DNA from 3 places in the Agrococcus citreus genome. Region 1 is predicted to be linked to each of the others. Evidence: predicted binding sites of a transcription regulator. Region 1 holds the regulator's gene; each other region holds the start of a gene.

What was found. The regulator LexA, encoded in region 1, represses DNA repair genes until DNA is damaged. The targets are predictions, from matches to a motif close to TCGAACANNTGTTCGA.
Region 2: the regulator LexA is predicted to act here: its motif matches at 2,435-2,450, upstream of ABD106_RS05260 (HNH endonuclease signature motif containing protein).
Region 3: the regulator LexA is predicted to act here: its motif matches at 2,133-2,148, upstream of ABD106_RS06395 (DNA polymerase Y family protein).

The regions. Positions count from the first base shown of each region.
Region 1 covers NZ_BAAAKK010000006.1:20,621-24,753, reverse strand. Annotated here, with positions in the region: gene hflX (GTPase HflX) at 1-1,427, shown strand, start outside; gene lexA (transcriptional repressor LexA) at 1,434-2,057, opposite strand; gene ABD106_RS13235 (hypothetical protein) at 2,307-2,669, shown strand; gene ABD106_RS13230 (histidinol-phosphate transaminase) at 2,715-3,794, shown strand; gene hisB (imidazoleglycerol-phosphate dehydratase HisB) at 3,804-4,133, shown strand, end outside.
Region 2 covers NZ_BAAAKK010000002.1:88,892-93,024, reverse strand. Annotated here, with positions in the region: gene ABD106_RS05265 (DEAD/DEAH box helicase) at 1-743, opposite strand, end outside; gene ABD106_RS05260 (HNH endonuclease signature motif containing protein) at 912-2,372, opposite strand; gene ABD106_RS05255 (SRPBCC family protein) at 2,478-2,930, opposite strand; gene ABD106_RS05250 (Hsp20/alpha crystallin family protein) at 3,053-3,475, shown strand; gene ABD106_RS05245 (biopolymer transporter Tol) at 3,482-3,793, shown strand; gene ABD106_RS05240 (ZIP family metal transporter) at 3,821-4,133, opposite strand, start outside.
Region 3 covers NZ_BAAAKK010000003.1:222,741-226,873, forward strand. Annotated here, with positions in the region: gene ABD106_RS06390 (error-prone DNA polymerase) at 1-392, opposite strand, end outside; gene ABD106_RS06395 (DNA polymerase Y family protein) at 564-2,123, opposite strand; gene ABD106_RS06400 (hypothetical protein) at 2,238-3,683, opposite strand; gene ABD106_RS06405 (hypothetical protein) at 3,768-4,133, opposite strand, start outside.

The DNA of each region.
Region 1 (4,133 bases):
TCCAGGACGACGACCTCGAGACTGGCCCCGGCGCCGGGCTCGACGACGGCTTCGACGGCGAGCAGCTCGAGCGCCAGGACCGCGCGGCGCTGCGACGGGTCGACGGGCTCCGCACCGAGCTCGAGGACGTCACCGAGGTCGAGTACCGGCAGCTGCGCCTCGAGAACGTCGTGCTCGTCGGGGTCTACTCCGGTGGCGCCCGCGGCGCCGAGGACGCCGAGAACTCGCTGCGCGAGCTCGCGGCGCTCGCCGAGACCGCTGGCGCCCTCGTGCTCGACGGCATGCTGCAGCGCCGTCCGAACCCCGACCCCGCGACCTACGTCGGGCGAGGCAAGGCCGAGGAGCTCGCCGAGATCGTCAAGGAGCTCGGCGCCGACACCGTGATCGCCGACAGCGAGCTCTCGCCGAGCCAGCGTCGCGCGCTCGAGGACAAGGTGAAGGTCAAGGTCATCGACCGGACCGCGGTCATCCTCGACATCTTCAGCCAGCACGCGAAGAGCCGGGAGGGCAAGGCGCAGGTCGAGCTCGCGCAGCTCGAGTACCTGCTGCCGCGCCTGCGCGGCTGGGGCGAGTCGATGTCGCGCCAAGCGGGTGGCCAGGTCGGCGGCCAGGGCGCGGGCATGGGCTCGCGCGGCCCCGGTGAGACGAAGATCGAGCTCGACCGCCGGCGCATCCACACGCGCATGGCGCGGCTGCGCAAGCAGATCAAGGGCTTCGCGCCCGCGCGCCAGGCGAAGCGCGCGAACCGCGATCGCTTCGAGGTGCCGGGCGTCGCGATCGTCGGCTACACGAACGCCGGCAAGTCGAGCCTGCTCAACCGCATCACGGGCGCCGGCGTGCTGGTCGAGAACGCGCTCTTCGCGACCCTCGACGCCACCGTGCGGCGCACGGGCACGCCCGACGGCCGAGAGTTCACGATCGCCGACACGGTCGGGTTCGTGCGCAACCTGCCGCACCAGCTCGTGGAGGCGTTCCGATCGACGTTCGAGGAGGTCACCGAGTCCGACGTCATCGTGCACGTCGTCGACGCGAGCCACCCCGACCCGGCCGCGCAGATCGCCACGGTCCGCGACGTGCTGGGCGAGACCGGCGCACGATCGATCCCCGAGATCGTCGTGTTCAACAAGGCCGACCTGATCGGCGACGACGAGCGGCTCGTGCTGCGGGGCCTGCAGCCCGACGCCATCTTCGCCTCCGCGAGGACGGGCGACGGGATCGACGCGATCCTCGCCGCGATCGCCGAGCTGCTGCCGCGGCCGGACGTGGCGGTGTCGCTGCTCGTGCCGTTCGACCGGGGAGACATCATCGCGATGCTGCACGACCGCTTCGAGGTGCTGCACGAGGCCTACGAGGAGGCGGGCACGCGCGTCGAGGCGAAGGTCACGCCGGCGGCGCTCGCGCAGCTCGACGAGTTCCGGGCGGTCTAGCTCCTCCTAGACCGCGCGCAGCACCGCGACGACGCGACCGAGCACGTCGGACTCGTCGCCGAGGATCGGCTCGAACGCCGAGTTCCGCGGCAGCAGCCACGTGTGGCCGTCGCGCTGCTTGAAGACCTTGACGGTCGCCTCGCCGTCGAGCATCGCCGCGACGATGTCGCCGTTGTCGGCCGTGCGCTGCTGCCGCACGACGACCCAGTCGCCGTCGCAGATGGCGGCATCGATCATGGAGTCGCCGACCACCTTGAGCATGAAGAGGTCGCCGGTGCCGACGAGCTGCTTCGGGAGCGGGAAGACGTCCTCGACCTGCTCCTCGGCGGTGATCGGGATCCCGGCCGCGATCCGTCCCACGAGCGGGACGAACGACGCCTGCTGGATGCTGCCGACGGTCTCGTCGGTCTCGTCGTCGACGAGCACCTCGATCGTGCGCGGCCGCGACGGGTCCCGACGGATGTAGCCCTGCAGCTCGAGCTGCCCGAGCTGGTGCGTGACGCTCGAGAGCGAGGAGAGCCCGACGGCGTCGCCGATCTCGCGGTAGCTCGGCGGGTAGCCGCGCTGTCGCACCGCGCTCTGGATCATCTGCAGGATCGCCTGCTGCTTCTCCGTCAGCTGCCTCGCCATGATGCCTGCTCTCGTTGGCCCGGGACGCCATGTCAGTGGTGCCTGGTGGACTCGTCCTGGTTCGAAAGCGTATCCGACGGAGCGCCCGGATCAGACGGACGTTCGAGCGTGTCGCCGACGCCAGGGGTAGCGAATCCTCAGCATCGGGGCTTGACTCGAACCACCAGTCGAAGATAGGTTCGAAACAGAGATTCGTGGCCGGTGCTCCCGGCCGAGCACCGGCCGCGAGTCCCACGAGAGGAGCAGGCCATGACTGCCATCGCCATCGCAACGACCACCGGCACCCCGACCTTCCGCGTGCGCATGACGCCGCGCGGCCGGCGTGCCCTCGCGCTGCTGGTCGCCGCCCCCGTCCTCGCCGCCGGCACCCTCGCCGGTGCAGGCGTGCTCGGCGACGCCCTCACGGGCGCCGTCGCCTCGTCGTCGGCGCAGTCCGCCGAGTTCGAGCACATCACGGTGCTCCCCGGCCAGTCGCTGTGGCAGATCGCCGCGAACGTCGCCCCCGAGGCAGACCCGCGCGACGTCGTCGCCGAGATCGAGATGCTCAACGGCATCGCCGGCGCGATCCAGCCCGGCGAGCAGCTCGCCATCCCCGCGCACTACTCGCGCTGACGCGCCGGTCGCGGCGGCGGTCGCGGGTCGTCCTAGGCTGGTTCGGTGACGAGCCTCGACGACCTCCCCATCCGCGACGACCTGCGAGGGCTGACGCCGTACGGCGCTCCGCAGCTCGACGTGCCCGTGAGGCTCAACGTCAACGAGAACGCCTATCGCGTGCCCGAGGCCGTGGCGCTCGACATCGTGCAGGAGATCGCGCGGGCGCTGCCCGACGCGAACCGCTACCCGGACCGCGAGTTCGACGTGCTCCGCCGCGCCTTCGCCGACTACCTCGGGCACGGCCTCGAGCCCGAGCAGCTGTGGGCGGGCAACGGCTCGAACGAGGTCCTGCAGCACGTCCTGCAGGCCTTCGGCGGCCCCGGCAGGACGCTGCTGTCGTTCACGCCCACCTACTCGATGTACCCGCTGCTCGCGCAGGGAGTCGGGATGCGGTGGCTGCGCGTGCCGCGCGCGGACGACTTCACCCTCACGCCCGAGGCCGTGCGCGCGGCGATCGCCGAGCACGACCCCGACGTCGTCTTCCTCTGCTCGCCGAACAACCCCACCGGCACGGCGATCGGCCTCGACGTCGTCGAGGCCGCGGCCGAGGCGGCGCGCGGCATCGTGCTCGTCGACGAGGCCTACGCCGAGTTCGCGCACGACCGCAGCCAGACGGCGCTCACGCTGCTCGATCGGTTCCCGCGGCTGCTCGTGTCGCGCACGATGAGCAAGGCGTTCGCGTTCGCGGGCATCCGGGTCGGCTACCTCGCCGCCCACCCGGCCGTCATCGACGCCCTGCGCCTCGTCCGGCTGCCGTACCACCTCTCGTCGATCACCCAGGCGGCGGCCATCGCCGCGCTGCGCCACAGCGACGAGATGCTCTCGCGCGTCGACGAGCTGCGGGCGCAGCGCGATCGGATCGTCGACGAGCTCTCGGCGCTCGGCTACCGCCCCTTCGCGTCCGACGCGAACTTCGTGCTCGTGGGAGGGATCGACGACCCGCCGGCGACGTTCCGAGCGCTGCTCGACCGCGGCATCCTCGTGCGCGACGTCGGGCTGCCCGGCACCCTGCGCATCACGGCAGGCACGCGGGCGGAGACGAGCGCGGTGCTCGCCGCGATGGCCGAGCTCCGCGCGGAATAGGATCGACGCATGGCCCGCACTGCTTCCATCGAGCGCACGACGAGCGAGTCGAGCATCCGCCTCTCGCTCGACCTCGACGGCGACGGCACCTCGTCGATCTCGACGACCGTGCCCTTCTACGACCACATGCTGACGGCCTTCGCCAAGCACTCGCTCATCGACCTCACGGTCGAGGCGAGCGGCGACACCGACATCGACGCGCATCACACGGTCGAGGACACGGCCATCGCGCTCGGGCTCGCGCTGGCCGAGGCGCTGGGCGACAAGGCGGGCATCCGGCGGTACGGCGACGCCACGGTGCCGCTCGACGAGGCGCTCGCCCGTGCGGTCGTCGACCTC
Region 2 (4,133 bases), on a different contig from region 1:
CCGTCGCGAGCGGCCTGCACGAGCTGCGACTGGTGGTGCATGAGCTCCTTGCCGCCGGGCGCGATGCGCTGCTTCGGCTCGGGCAGGGGCATGCAGGCGGGCTTGCCGTCGGACGCGACCTCGAAGGAGAGGAAGAGCGGCGAGAGCAGGTCGAAGCCTGCCAGGCGGTCGCGCTCGGGCTTGCGGCGCACGTGCGAGAAGTCAGGCTCGAGGAACGGGTTCGCGAGCTGCACGCGGTGCACCGACGGGGGCACGACCTGCGGCGCGGCGGGCTCGGTGCTCTCGGGCGCGGGCGCGGAGGAGACCTCGGGCTCGGGCTCCATGCCTGCGGCCTCGAGCATCTCGCGCTTGCGCTCGCGCACAGCGTCGGTGATGGGGGCGCCGTCGCCGAGCAGCGGGAGCAGCGTCGGCTCCCGGCTTGCGGCCTTCGCGAGGATGACGGCGATGCCGTCGAGCCGCTTCAGGTCTTCAGCGCGCTCGGCATCGGTGAGCGCCTTGTCGGCACGCACGCGAGCGCGCTCCTCGCGCGCGAGCATGGCCACGACCTGGAGCTTGACGCGCGTCGACCGCGAGGCGCTGCCTCGCTTGACGCCCGCCTCGACCTGGCGCACGGCGCGCGCGAGCTGCGGGATGAGGGCGTCGCGGTCGCGCGCCGGTGCTTCGGGAGACGCGTCGGTCTCGGTGGATGCGTCGGACGGCTGTGTCGCCGTCTCGGGCGCATCGATGGTTGCGGCGTCGGCCACATGTCCTCCATTCGAGGCGGGGCCGCGGGTACGGGCCCCGGTGTTCAGGCTCCGACGGGCACCGGACCTCGGTGCGGCGGCTCGTCGTGCCGGTGACGTCGACTGCGGTGCACGGGCGAGTCGCGATGCGGCTCGGACGGTGACCAGCGGGCTGACGTCGCTCCCATGCTACCGGGTCGAGGCGAGGATGCGCTCGACCGCCCCGCCGAGGGCTGCGATCGACCCCGCTCGCCGTGCCATCCCGCGCGGCGGGCGGACGGGTGGCAGCAGCGCTCGTCGGACTCGCCACCTGCTGCCGCCGTCGCGCTCGACCCGCAGCCGGCCCGAATGGACCTCGGTATGGCAGCGCGAGCAGACGAGGATGCCGTTGTCGACATCGGTGTCGCCGCCGTCGGCCCACGTGCGCACATGATGGACGTCGTTCCAGGACGCCGGGGCGCCGCAGCCGAGGCAGTGCTTGTCGCGGAGCATGATCGCGAGCCGCTGCCATCTCGAGAAGAGCCGCTTGCGGCGGCCGAGCCGCAGCACGTGGCCGTCGTCGTCGACGAGCGCGGGCTGGATGAACGCATCGCACGTCATGCGAGCCGCGAGCTGCACGGGCACGACCTCGCCGGTCTCGACGATCTCGCAGAAGCCGGGCTCGCCGGCCGCGTGCCGCTCGAGCTCGGCGCGCGTGACCGCCACGAGCAGCGTCGGCGCCTCCTTGCCCGGCCGCGGGGCGTCGCCCGAGCGCGCGTGCGCCGAGAAGATGCCCGCGAGCACGTCGGCGTTGCGCTGCTCCGGGGTGCGGTCATCACCGTCGGCAGGCTGCTCCTCGCCGGGCGCACCCTTCGTCGTGCGCGGCGAGCCGTAGGCGTTCAGCACCGCGTGGACCGCCGCGCCCTGGTCGGGCGGTAGGGCGACGCGGCCGCGGAAGATGCCGTCGCGGCACTGCGCGAGCGTGAACGCGCGCTGCGCGACGCGCTCCTCCTCCCGCGGCTCGGCCCCATCGGGGTCGAGCGCCTGCAGCCACGTTCGCGCGAGCGTGGCGAGCACCTCGGGCGGCGACGGCACGGCGTCGTCGTAGCCCCGCTCCCTCGCTGGCATCTCACCGACCGCGTCTGCCACGAGCGATGCCTCCGCGGCGAGCCTGTCGTCCTCGGCGACCCGCAGCCTCCCCTCGTCGAGGGGCTGGACGATCGCTCGGGCCTGGTCGATCGCGATGGCGCCGTCGACGAACGCCGCCGCGACATGCGGGAAGCGCGGCTCGAACGGCAGGCCCGTCGGCGTTCGCCGCGGCGTCGCGGCGAGCGCGAGGCGCACGATGCACGTCGCGCGACCCGCGGTGACGCCGAGCTCGTGCTGCAGCGCATCGCGCGTGCTGCGGTAGCCGAACGATCGCGCGAGCGACGGTGCGTCGAGCGCGGGCGACGCCTGCTCGACGAGCCCCGCGATGCGCACCGACGCCCCGTCGGCACGCTTGACCAGCTCGCCGATCGCCGCGAGCGCATCCCACCGCTCAGCGTCGCCGAGCAGCTCGAAGCGGGCGAGGACCGCGTCGATGCGGTGCTGGACCTCATCGAGCGCGGCCCGCAGGTCGGACGCCTCCGGCGACCTGCCCTGCACCCACTGCGCCATCGGAACCCCCATCGGAACTGCTCCGCGGCCACCGCCTTCGGTGGCCTCCCGTCGCATCCGATTCTACCACGCTGTCGAACATCTGTTCGAAAGTTCTGCAGCGTGTGGAGAACCTCGTCAGCCCTCGAGCAGCCCCGCGAGCCGGTCGATCGAGGCGAGCAGGTTCGCCGGCTGCGTCCGCTTCGCACGCTCGAGCCGGGTCTCATCCTGGAGGTCGGTCCAGTCGTACGTGTGGGTCACGCGCGTCCCCTCGCCCTCGGGCTCCAGGTCCCACCGCCACACGTGGCCGATGGGCGGCTTGCCCTCCTCGGCGGGCTTCCACGCGATGCGACTGCCCTCCTCGAACTCCACGACGTGGTTCTCGCGCACCGCGCCGTTGCCGGTGAGCGTCATGGCGAACACCTCCCCCGTGCCGCGCACGCGCTGCCCGTCGGCGGCCTCGGCGAGGTTGTCGTTGCCGTCCCACGCGGGCTGCTTCGCGGGGTCGGCGATGTGCTCGAAGATGACGTCGGCGGGAGCCGCGATGAAGCGGCTCGCCTGCACCACGCGGACGACGTCGGGATCGGTCATGGCGCCATCCAAGCATCCGCGACCGAGGTTGTCATGGCAGCGGCGGCGGTGGTGCGACGCGCGCTCCATTGAGTCCTCCCGGGAACCGGAGTAGACATGGGGCACGACGGAGGGAGCTCGACATGACCGCGGACGCTTCACGCAGGTACCCGGTCTTCCCACCGTTCACGGAGTGGTTCGACGCCTTCGCGATCATGGGCGGCTGGGACGGCAAGGGCCCACTCCCCGGCATCCGCGTCGAGGAGCTCGTCGAGGACGACGCGTTCGTCGTGCACGCCGAGCTGCCGGGCCTCGACCCCGCACGCGACATCGACGTGAAGGTCGAGCACGGCGTGCTGACGATCCACGCCGAGCGGCACCCGGACCCCCGCGAGAAGCAGCGCTCGGAGTTCCGCTACGGCGCACTGGCACGCACCGTCCGGCTCCCGCTCGGCGCGAAGGACGACGAGATCACCGCCTTCTACGAGGACGGGATGCTGACGGTGCGCGTCGCGCTCGATGCGGTGCCCGCGAAGGCCAGGCGCATCCCGGTCGAACGGCGCTGAGGGCGGATGCGGGAGACGAGCCGCACCGACGACGGCCGCTGGATCGTCGTCGACGGACGCCGCTGGCGAGCGGAGGATCCCTCGCTGCCGGCTGATGCCGCCACCCGGCTGCGCTCGCACCTCGGGCGGGCGCGCTCGGCCGTCCGGAGCGCGGCGAGCGATGCCGACACGCAGCGCGCACGCGATCGCGTGCAGCTCGCGAAGGAGGGGCTCGGCGAGCGGGGCGAGGCCTGGTGGGAGCTGACCGAGCCCGAGCGGGCGGCGCGCGCCGCCGACCGGCTCGAGCGGCTCGACGAGCTCGCGCCGCCGCGGCCCTGACGGCCGGAGTCGGCCGCTCTGCCGGCCTCAAGCGAGCAGCGAGAGCGCCGCCGCAGCTGCGAACCCGACGACGGTCGCGAGACCGGCGACCTGCCCGCCCTTCGCGCGCGCCTCGGAGATCATCGCGTCGACGAGCATCACGAGCAGCGCGCCCGCCGCGAATCCGTCGACGACCCCGGTGAGCGTCGGCGATGCGACCTCCGCGATCGCTCGGCCCGCCACCGCCGCGAGCGTGCAGACGGCGGCGACGCCGATCCAGAGCAGCAGCACGAAGCGGCGAGACCGCCCGTCGCCCAGCATGTCGGCCGAGGAGCCGACCGATTCCGGCAGGTTCGACACG
Region 3 (4,133 bases), on a different contig from region 1:
TCGGGGATGCCGTTCTGGGGCGCCTCGAGGCCGAGCGTGAACTCGGTGCCGAACACCGTCGGCAGCCCGGCCTCGGCGGCCGCCTCGGCGAACCGCACCGCCCCGTAGAGCCCGTCGTGGTCGACGAGCGCGAGCGCCTCGAGCCCGAGCGCGCGGGCCTCGTTGACGAGCTCCGCAGGGCTCGAGGCACCGTCGAGGAACGAGTAGTGCGAGTGCGCGTGCAGCTCGGCGTAGGGCGTCGTCGCTTCCGGCGCAGGCACGCCGATGCGCGGGCGGCGAGCCTCGTCGAGCTCTGCCGGGTGGCGGCGGCCGCTGCTGCTGCCGGCGTCGCGGTCCGAGAGGATGCCCTCGAGCTCGCGCCACGGCATCGCCGGGTTGTTCCATCCCGCCATCGTTAGGCCACCTGCTCCATCGCTGGTCGAGCCGCTCCGCGCGCGCAGCGCGCTGAGCGAGTCCCCATCGCTGGTCGAGCCGCTCCGCGCGCGCAGCGCGCTGAGCGAGTCCCCATCGCTGGTCGAGCCGCTCCGCGCGCGCAGCGCGCTGAGCGAGTCGAGACCACCTCGCTACGCATAGCGGCCCTCCGCGAGCCAGAGGCCGTCGGCGTGCAGCAGCACCCATGCCTCGCCCTCGCCGTCGAGGATCTGCACCCGGTGCACGACGTCGCCGAGATCGCGGCGGCGGATGGGCCACGGACCGGCCCACGCGACCACCCGGCGGCGGGCGGATGCGGGCGGCGAGAACGACGCGGGCGACCCCTCGCGCACGTCGAGCGCCGCTGCCTCGACCGGTGCGCCCGCCTCGTCGAGCAGCCGCACCGGCAGCGGCGGCCGGAACACCACCGAGGGTCGGGGCGGCGGCAGCGCGCCGGGCCACGGACCGGCGGCCGGCGCGGGCGCCGCGTCGCCCCACGGCGTCAGCACGCCCCGCTCGGCGAGCAGCCGGCCACCGCCTGGCGCGGCCGTCAGCACCGCCTCGCGGCCGAGCATCCCCTGCAGCCGCTCGAGCGCGTGCTTCGTGCGGTCGTCGATGTCGCCGCCGCCCCACAGCCCCGGCATGTGCTCGGTGTCGGCGTCGCGGCGCGCGGGCGCCGCGAGCACCTCGACGAGCGGCGAGCCGAGCTCGCTCTCGGTCAGCTGCCAGCGCATCCGGTCGACGATGTCGCCCGCGCGCAGGAAGCCCGGCTGGCGCCAGAGCCGCTCGCTCACGTGCCCCTCCTCGCCGCGCAGCACGATGCGGATCTCGCTGCACACGAGCCGCTGCTCGGCCAGCTGGCGCACGAAGCGCTCGACCGGCTCCCGCACCGCGAGCGCGAGCTCCTGCACGCCCTCGATGCCCGGCTCGAACGCGAGCCGCAGCACGCGCTCCTCGCCGAGCCCGTCGGCGTCGACGCGTCGGTCGTCCTCGCCGCGGGCACGCGCGAGCGCGATGAGCCCCGTCTCGCCGAAGCGGTCGCGGATGCTGTCGTCGGGCAGCCGGGTGAAGCCGCCGAGCGTGTGCACCCCGAGCCGGTGCAGCATCCCCGGCAGCTCGTCGTCGCCGAGCACGCCCACGGGGAGCCGCTCCAGGAACTCGCGGCTGCGGCCGGGCGGCACGATCGTCTCGCCCGGGGCCGCCGCCGCGAGCTCGGCCGAGAACCGGTCGTCGGCGACGCCCACGCTCGGCGCCAGCCCCATCGGCGCGAGCGCCCCGCGCACGGCCTCGATCGCCCGCGACTCCGACCCGTAGAACCGGCTCGCGCCCCGCATCCGGAACGCGAGCGCGCCGTCGCCGATGGGCTGCGCCGCCGGCACGACCGCGAGCACCGCGCGCACGACCCGCTCGAAGGCGAGCGCCTCCCCCACCGGGTCGGCGGGCGCGAGCGCGAGCAGCGGCGATGCGGCCTGGGCGTCGCGGATGCGCATGCCCACCCGCACGCCGTCGGCGCGGGCGTCGTCGTCGCACGCGACGATCCGCATCGCGTGCACGACCGCACCGGGTGCGCCGTGCTCGCCGCCGCCGGGCAGCGCCCCTGTCTGCCGCGCGACGACGATCGGCCAGTCAGGCACCCGCAGCACCCCGATGCGGCTCGCGCGCAGGCGCACTGCCTGCGGCGCTGCCGCGCTGGTCGTCGTCTCGTTGGCCACACCCCATGATCGAACATACGTTCGAGCGACGTCAAGCGGATGCGGCGCGTCGCGCTGGCATGCCGCGGTGCGGGACGCGCATGGCACGTCCCGCACCGCTGGGCATCGCGGGGGCTACCGCATCGAGCGGACTCGGCGAGCGCCGACGAGCAGCAGCAGGCCGAGCGCGAGCATGAGCAGGCCGATCGGCAGGATGCCCGGCTGGTCGAGCCCGGTGCGCGGCAGCTGGCCGGCGGCGGCCGTCGCCACGTCGGTCGATGCGGCCGATCGCGGCAGGTCCACTCGGCTGTCGCCGCCGTCCACGGTCGTCTCATCGCCCGGCAGCACCGGGTCCTTGCTGTCTCCGTCGTCGCCCGGCATGCCGGGATCCGTCGGGTCACCGGGGATCGTCGGGTCGCCCGGGATCGTCGGGTCCGTCGGGTCGGTCGGGTCGGTTGGGTCCGTCGGGTCGGCCGGGTCGGTCGGGTCCGTCGGGTCCGTCGGGTCGGTTGGGTCGGTCGGGTCGGTCGGCACCGTCGGCTCACTGGGAGCCGTCGGCGTCGTCACCGTCGAGCCCTCGCTCGTCGCGTCGCCGATCACGCCGATCGCGTTGCCGCCGACCGTGATGGGAGCGAGGATGTCGAGGTCGAGGATCGAGCCCGAGAGCAGCCCGCCGTCACCCGACGTGCCGGGTGCATCCGTCGAGCCGCCGGTCTCCGACGTCACCGTGGAGCCCGTGCTCGTCGCGTCACCGAGCACCGCGACGGCGTTGCCGCCGATCGTGATCGGCGCGAGCACATCCGCGATGAGCTGGTCGCCCGACAGCAGCCCGTCGTCACCGCTCGTCACGGCGCCGTCCGAACCACCCGTCGTCGCCGACGAGTCGACCGTCGAGCCCTCCGACGTCGCGTCGCCCAGCACGCCGACGGCGTTGCCGCCGATCGTGATCGGCGCGAGCACATCCGCGATGAGCTGGTCGCCCGACAGCAGGCCGTCGTCACCGCTCGTCGCGGCGCCGTCCGAACCACCGGTCGTCGCCGACGAGTCGACTGTCGAGTCCTCCGACGTCGCGTCGCCGAGCACCGCGACGGCGTTGCCGCCGACCGTGACCGGCACCGTGACGTCCACGACGCCGAGCAGGCCCGAGAGCAGCCCGTCGTCGCCGGAGGTCGTCGCGCCGGCGGCCGACGACGCAGCGGTCGTCGTCGTCGCGGTCGAGCCGTCGCTCGATGCGTCGCCGAGGATGCCGATCGCGTTGCCCGCCACCGTCACGGGCACGTCGAGCGCCAGGAGGGCCGCGTTGCCCGACAGCGCGCCCCCGATGCCCGATGTGCTGATGTCGACCGACGGCACCGCGGGAGCGGTCGTCGCCGACGATCCGGTGGACTCGGCGTCGCCGAGGATCCCGAGGGCGTTGCCGCCCAGGGTGATGGGTGCCGAGAGCGACACCACTGCGTCATTGCCGGAGCCGAGGCCTTCCGAGCCGTCGGTCCCTGCGGCGCTGGCCACGCCAGCACCCGCGGCCCAGAGGCCGCCCGTGAGCGCTGCGGTCCACAGCGCTCGCTTCGCGAGCTTGTTCATGGTTCTTGCCTTCCCTGATCGGAGTGATCTGCCGTCCCGCGCCGGGACGGCTGCGTGCCGCGCGAGTGCGCGGCCTCGGATCGCTCAATCAGGGCTGGCGGTGTGCTCCTCGGCGAGCGAGGAGGGGGCGCGGTCGTGCTCGAGCGCGCTGACCTGACCGACCGGGAGCGCGGGCAGCAGGTGGTCCTGGATGATCGCCGACGGCGATGCGTGGGCGCCGGCGCTGCCGGTCGCGCCGGAGGGCACGATGCCGTCGAGTGCCGGCGAGAGGGGTGCCACGTCGCGGCCGCCCGGGCGCGGCTCCACGGCGACCATCGGGGCATCGGCGGTCGTCGCGGCTGCACCGGCGGGAGCCGCCGCAGCCGCCGCAGCCTCGAGGGCGCGCAGCGCTGCCTCGATGCCGCGCTCGTCGGCCTGCAGTGCCGGGGTCGCGCCAGCGGTCGCAGAGGT